2 linked regions of the Roseiconus lacunae genome follow. The protein of the gene in region 1 binds, or shares a complex with, the protein of each later gene. Links are inferred from orthologs where the notes say so. Each region holds a gene or a part of one and is shown on either strand. Other genes may lie near its edges. The genes, in order: uvrB and FYC48_RS13055.

Evidence for each region.
Region 2: the proteins of uvrB (region 1) and FYC48_RS13055 are in contact, whole or in part, in a crystal structure (PDB 7EGT), measured with the Thermus thermophilus proteins. The link is inferred for Roseiconus lacunae from one-to-one orthologs. Residues at the interface, in WP_096411307.1 of Thermus thermophilus: Glu23, Leu25, Arg26, Asp27, Gly28, Glu29, Arg30, Phe31, Arg55, Glu326, Asp327, Phe328, Glu379, Ser382, Gln383, His398, Gly400, Arg401; in WP_096412145.1 of Thermus thermophilus: His654, Arg656, Phe657, Gln666, Asp668, Glu669, Lys680, Arg681, Leu682, Ser683, Lys685, Tyr686, Ala687.

Annotation. Positions count from the first base shown.
Region 1 is NZ_VSZO01000053.1:147,155-150,408, reverse strand. What follows is about bases 128-3,055. They hold uvrB (excinuclease ABC subunit UvrB), read left to right. Parts: upstream 128-489; coding sequence 490-2,622; downstream 2,623-3,055. Other genes in these bases: FYC48_RS23685 (2-oxoglutarate dehydrogenase E1 component), read right to left, coding at 2,712-3,055. Outside these bases: more of FYC48_RS23685, read right to left, coding at 3,056-3,254. UniProt on the Escherichia coli protein: The UvrABC repair system catalyzes the recognition and processing of DNA lesions. A damage recognition complex composed of 2 UvrA and 2 UvrB subunits scans DNA for abnormalities.
Region 2 is NZ_VSZO01000009.1:75,006-78,409, reverse strand. The notes cover bases 45-3,122. They hold FYC48_RS13055 (ATP-dependent helicase), read right to left. Parts: upstream 2,740-3,122; coding sequence 349-2,739; downstream 45-348. Other genes in these bases: FYC48_RS13050 (DUF2237 family protein), read left to right, coding at 2,965-3,122; FYC48_RS13060 (YitT family protein), read left to right, coding at 45-234. Outside these bases: more of FYC48_RS13060, read left to right, coding at 1-44; more of FYC48_RS13050, read left to right, coding at 3,123-3,327. UniProt on the Escherichia coli protein: A helicase with DNA-dependent ATPase activity. Unwinds DNA duplexes with 3'-5' polarity. Translocates on single-stranded DNA with 3'-5' polarity. Initiates unwinding more efficiently from a nicked substrate than double-stranded DNA.

The sequences.
Region 1 (3,254 bases):
GTTCGCTCCTCGTAATCCGTCTAGATCAAATGTTCGGGTATGACTCATCAGCGGACGAGCGTTGGCCCCGGTTGTTGCGCCAAAACCGCAGCTAACGCCGATCGGCTAGTCTGAAAACCGAACGGTCTTGATTTGATCTCCGGGATTGGCTCATCAGCCGACGGGTGCCGGTCCCGGCCATTGCTCGGAAACCGTGGTTACCGCCAAGCGGCTGATCTTAGAATCAGATGTCGATGAACGAGGGAACCGCGATTTCTTCGGCGTCTTCTTTCGCACTACCAATGCGGCGTTCCTGAGTCCCATCCACCATCCGCAAGAAGGGCGCGCTCGGATCGGTCCTGTACCATCTGAAACCGGGCCTTAAGGCGAGCGCCGTCGACACACCTTCTGGGGTAGAAGGGAAATCGAATTGCCCTCGCAGGCACTCGCCAGGGACTGTGCTTTTCGTGATAATCCAGCAACAGATTCCTCATTGGCGAAGGTTCCAAGATGATTTCCGAAGGCAAGAACACGAAGTCGCACCCGGCGGCTGAGTTTCACCTTAGCAGCGCGTTTGCACCGGCGGGTGATCAGCCGCAGGCCATCGAAAAGCTAACCCGTGGCATCCTATCGGGTAAATCAGCTCAGGTTCTGCTGGGGGCGACGGGAACGGGAAAGACGTTCACAATGGCCAACGTCATCGCCAACGTCGGGCGCCCGGCGCTGGTGCTAAGCCATAACAAGACACTTGCCGCCCAGCTTTACAGCGAGTTTAAGGAGTTCTTCCCCGAGAACGCGGTCCACTATTTCGTCAGCTACTACGACTACTACCAGCCAGAAGCCTACATACCGCAGCGCGATGTCTACATCGAGAAGGACGCGTCGATCAACGAAGAAATCGACCGATTGCGACTTGCCACGACTAGCTCTTTGGTCAGCCGACGCGATGTCGTGATCGTGGCCTCGGTCAGTAGCATTTATGGCCTTGGTTCTCCCGACGATTACAAACAGTTAGTCGTCTCGCTCACGGTCGGCGAAACCATTCGGCGTGATCATTTGCTTCTAAAGCTCGTCGACGTCCTCTACGAACGCAATGACATGGCCTTCGAGCGAGGGAAATTTCGGGTGCGGGGTGACAGCGTGGAACTCTGGCCAAGCTACGAAGAATTCGCCTACCGCATTGAAATGTGGGGCGATCAGATCGAAAAAATCTCGTTAATCAAACCGGTATCCGGGGAAACGATCAAGACGGTTTCGCAACTCTTTATCTATCCGGCCAAGCACTTTGTGATGCCCGAGGATCGAATCCGACGGGCGATCGCGGTGATTCGTGCGGAACTGAAAATGCAGCTCGAAAAATTCGAAAAGGAAGGCAAACTACTCGAAGCTCAGCGACTTTCGGCTCGGACACGTTTTGACCTCGAGATGATGGCCGAAGTAGGACATTGCCCGGGTGTGGAGAATTACTCAAGACCGCTCTCCGGCAAGCCCCCCGGCGCAACCCCCGACACGCTGTACAGCTTCTTTCCGGATGACTTCGTAACGTTCGTTGACGAATCTCATGTGACAGTCCCCCAAGTTCGCGCGATGTATGCCGGTGACCGCAGCCGAAAATTGACCTTGGTCGACCATGGATTCCGATTGCCCAGTGCACTCGACAATCGCCCGCTGAAGTTTGAAGAATGGGAAGCCCGCACGGGACAAATTTGCTTTGTCAGCGCAACGCCTAGCGACTACGAACTCGAACGGACCGGTGGCGAAGTGGTGGAACAAATCATTCGTCCCACCGGCTTGCTTGATCCTGAAATCGAAATTGTTTCCGCCCGCGGACAAGTCAATCATCTGGTCGGCGAGATCCGCGCCCGTGCCGAACGTGACGAACGTGTCCTGGTGACCGCACTGACCAAACGGCTTGCCGAGGACCTGTCGACGTTTCTTCAAGAACAGAACATTCGTTGCCGCTGGCTCCATAGCGAACTCAACGCATTCGAACGAGTCGATTTGCTTCAGGAATTGCGATCCGGCCAGTTCGATTGCTTGGTCGGCGTGAACCTGCTTCGCGAAGGCTTGGACCTTCCCGAAGTCTCCCTGGTCGCGATCCTGGACGCTGATAAAGAAGGTTTCTTGCGCAGCGAAACAAGTCTGATCCAAACCATCGGGCGTGCCGCGCGGAACGCGAATAGCAAGGTCATTCTGTATGCCGATTCGGTGACCGAGTCGATGCGGTTGGCGATAGACGAAACCGAACGGAGGCGGGCGCTGCAAATCGCCTACAACGAAGAACACGGCATCACTCCCGAAACGGTCCGCAAGCGGATTAAGTCGGGGATCGAGTCCGAAGCTGCGAAGCGGCGTCAAACCAACGCGGCTGCGCAAGAAGAGTCCGATGCGACCTACATTACCATCGAGTTTATCGAAGAACTCGAACGCGAAATGCTGGCCGCGGCCGAAGACCTAGAGTTCGAGCGTGCCGCTCAACTTCGTGATCGCGTCTTACAACTAAAAGACAACCTCGGCAAACCGTTGTCAGAGGTAGAGTTCGAGAAAACCAGTTCAACCGGTGGTGGGCGCAATCAACGCCGCAAAGGGGCAAGAGGCACGGCCAAGGGGCGCGGAAAAATCCCCCGCCCCAAACGCGGCTGATAGAACGATCGCCGCGGAGACGTGACGCGGTATTGGCCTGCAGTTAACGCCGGCTGCTGGTCAAACGCCGCCCGCGTCGTGTCTGTTGATCAGCTTAGGCCATCGAATGCGGCTTCGATCAATTCGCGTTGCTCTAAAACGTGCGCGGCCATGCTTCCGGTGCTGGGGCTTGCCGATTCGGCGCGCGTCACGGGTTTGAGATTAAACCCGGCAGCATTGAGGTCATCGCCGAAGTGTAACTTGACGTAGGGCCATGTCCCCATGTTCAACGGTTCGTCCTGAACAAAATAGACATCGGTGTTGCGACCGGCGCCGTCGAGCGACGCGATCAGTTCTTCGCTACTGAGCGGATAAAGTTGTTCAACTCGGACAATGGAAACGTCGTGACGACCGAGTTCATCGCGATGCTTTTTCAAGTCATAGTAGACTTTTCCCGTGCACAGCATGACACGTTTCGCGTCCTTGACGCTGACATTTGGATCTTGCAGGATTTTCTGAAAACGGCCACCCGCGATATCACTCCGGTCACTGATGACTTCGGGATGACGCAGCAAGCTCTTGGGCGTCAGCACCACCAGCGGTTTACGCCACTTGCGAATCACTTGTCGGCGCAGGAGGTGGAAGTACTGTGC
Region 2 (3,404 bases), on another replicon or contig:
GAGAAAGAAGTTGGGAACGCGATTACCCAAGCATCCGAGCACCGAACTTACACGACACATCAAGGGACCGGTGGACGCAGTGGTGATTCGTTTGTCATCGTGCGTACGATCATCACCCATGAAGAATTGCCGCAAGTGATGGCGGCTGTCGAGTCCGCCGACCCCGATTGTTTTCACTACTACCATGACATCGAAGGAGTGTCCGGACGCTACTACATCTCGCCGATCGGGTAGTGGGCGTCGAATCACAAGTGTTTCGAATCACAAGTGTTTCTGAGCCTTGCGTCGGTCATTGGTTGCTCGAATCGACCGAGCAAATCGGTCGATCGATTGGAGGGGAACAAAAAACTAATCTTCAATCTGTAGCGGAGCGAAGGCCAAGCGAAAGCTGTGCTCTTCTTCGCCAAAGCGAACGCGTGCCATCCGTTTGGGGCCCCGTCCGCTGACAGCGATGATCGTACCGACTCCGTAGTCCATGTGTCGTACTTGGGTTCCTTCTTGAAACGCAGTGATCGGCGGTCGGTTGACGGTCATCAAATCTGCTGCCGTTTTCAACGCACCGATCTCTGGGACGGCTGCAGTACTTGAAGGCTCGGTCGGGGGCTCGTCCGGCGTCATCGTAATGTCTGAATCGTCCGGACCATCGAACGCCGCGACGGCTTCATTGGTTTGGTTGGTGTTCGCACCAAAGTCGAACGAAGTGTCCTCGTTCGCGTTGACTTGGATCTCGGGCATGTCCCAGTCCGACGGCGTGCTCTGGTCAACGCTGTCGAACCAGGGGCCTCGATTGACCGACGTGTCGACGCGCTTAATTTCATCGAGCGGAAGTTCATTGAGGAATGGACTGGGGATCACCGGACGTCGTTCGCCACGAATCATCCGCCGTTTGCAGCAACTGATTTGCAGCGTTTGTTCGGCACGGGTAATGCCAACGAAAAACAGTCGTCGCTCTTCTTCGAATTGTGAATCGTCGTCTTTGGAACGCTTGTGAGGCAACAGGTCGTCTTCGACACCGATGATGTAGACGCGAGGGAATTCCAAGCCTTTCGATGCATGCAGTGTCATCAGCGTGACGCGTTCGTCGCTATCGTCGAATGCATCCGTGTCGCTCACCAAGGCAACTTGTTCGAGGAACGTGTCAAGCGATCCGTCCTCGGGGTGCCGACGATCGAAGTCGGCACCCGCAGTAATCAGCTCGTCGATGTTGGCCGTGGGACTGGAGTCATCGCTGTCACTGGCCGTTTTTTCGAGGTACTGATCGTACTTGGTTTCTTGGACCAGGTACCGCATCAAGTCCTCTAAAGACGCGGTCGCTTTGGTTGCGATTTTGTCGTACAGATCGACGAATTTGCTGACCATGGTGCGGCTACGTTTGGCAAGCGCGTCGATCTCGTCGACTCGGCGTGCCGCTTCGAGCATCGGGATCGCGTTGCGGTCTGCGAATCCCTGAAGTCGTTCAATTGTTTTCGCGCCGATACCGCGTGTGGGCGTGTTGATCACGCGGGTCAGTGCTACATCATGACCGGGATTGTTTACCAAGTGGAGGTACGATAAGACGTCTTTGACTTCTTTGCGTTGATAGAACTCAACGCCGTTGACGATTTGGTAGGGGACTCCACGGCCACGCAGCGCATGCTCGACCGATCGCGTTAGCGAGTTCATGCGGCAGAAGATCGCGAAGTCGCTCGGGCGAGCCGTTTCGCACGCGATCAGGTTGACAATTTCGTCGGCAATCGAGTCGGCTTCGTCAAAACCATCCGAACAGATCCGAAGGGTGACCGGTGCGCCCTCGTCGTTGTCGGTAAAGAGGTCTTTTTGTTTTCGGCGGCGATTGTGCCGGATCAATTGATCGGCGGCGCGAAGGATATTTGGCGTGCTACGATAGTTTTGTTCCAGACGTACTGTTTTAACATCCGGGTAATCCTTTTCGAAATCCAGGATGTTATTCAGGTCCGCGCCTCGCCATCCATAGATCGATTGATCGGGGTCTCCGGTGACCGCTAAGTTCGGGTAATCGACCGACAAGCCGCGCACGATGGCGTATTGCGCAAGGTTCGTGTCCTGGTACTCATCGACCATGATGTATCGAAAGTGCGCGTCCAAGTCGGATCGCAACTCGGGATTTTGTCGCAACAGGTTCGCGACATGTAGCAGCAAGTCATCAAAGTCGACGGCGTTGGCGGTCAACAGCTGTTGTTGGTAGATCGGATAAACCTGCGATGCGACCTTTTCCTGAGGGCTGAGCATCTGAGCTTGCCAGACGTCCGGTGTGATCAGCTTGTTCTTCGCCTTACTGATCAGATTGGCGATCATGTCTGGTGAGGCATGCGAGGTCGACACGCCAGCCGCAGCAATCGCACGTTTCATTGCTTGCTTGGAATCGCTGGTGTCGTAGATCGAGTAGTTTTCTTGAAGCCCGACCATCGACGCGTAGCGACGCAGTAGCTGCGCGCAAAAACGGTGAAACGTACCCATCCAGACTTGTTTGCCGGGAACCAGCGCGTCGACTCGGGCACGCATCTCGTCGGCGGCCTTGTTGGTGAACGTCAACGCCGCAATTTGCCATTCGGGGATGCCGTGTTCGAGCAGGTGGGCGATCCGGTGTGTGACGACGCGCGTCTTGCCACTTCCAGGTCCGGCCAGCGTTAGCATCGGTCCATCGATATGTACGACCGCACTTTGCTGCTCGGGCGTCAAGTGCCGTAAAAGCGTCGAATTCGATGTGCTGGGCTCATCCATGGGCTTGAAAAACTAAACAAGAGAGGGGCGTAGTTGCGGGTCGGGCGAGCGCAGCAGTACCAGGCGCCGACCGGTGGCACCCAACATCATAACAATCTGCTCCCCGTTGGCTACGTTTGCTGCTGGTGGGTGGTCGACCGATGACACACCCTGTGCCAACCGGTTACACTTGACAGCGTTGAGTTGATCGTTGGGGTGACACACGGTAGCGACGGGCGGGAATTGATGGCGAAGAATGTATTGGGGACAGATTTAGGCGAGTGTGGGACCGATCCGATGACCGGTTTCTACCGGGATGGGTGCTGTAATACTGGAGCCTCCGATTCTGGATTGCACACCGTTTGTGCGGTGATGACGGCAGACTTTTTGGAATTCAGCAAGTCGCGCGGGAATGACCTCTCGACCCCCAACCCCACCTACCGTTTTCCGGGGCTCAAGCCCGGCGATCGTTGGTGCTTGTGTGCGGCACGTTGGAAAGAAGCATATGACGCCGGGATGGCTCCCCGGGTCGTGCTGGACGCGACGCACATTTCGACGCTTGAATTCGCGTCGCTCGAAGAGCTTCAAGAGCACGCCGCCGACGCGTGATCCTGCCGCCGCCGCATCATTGAGCCGGCGTTCACGTAGGCTTCTTTTAAGTTCTGAATAAGCCGAATGGCGTTAGC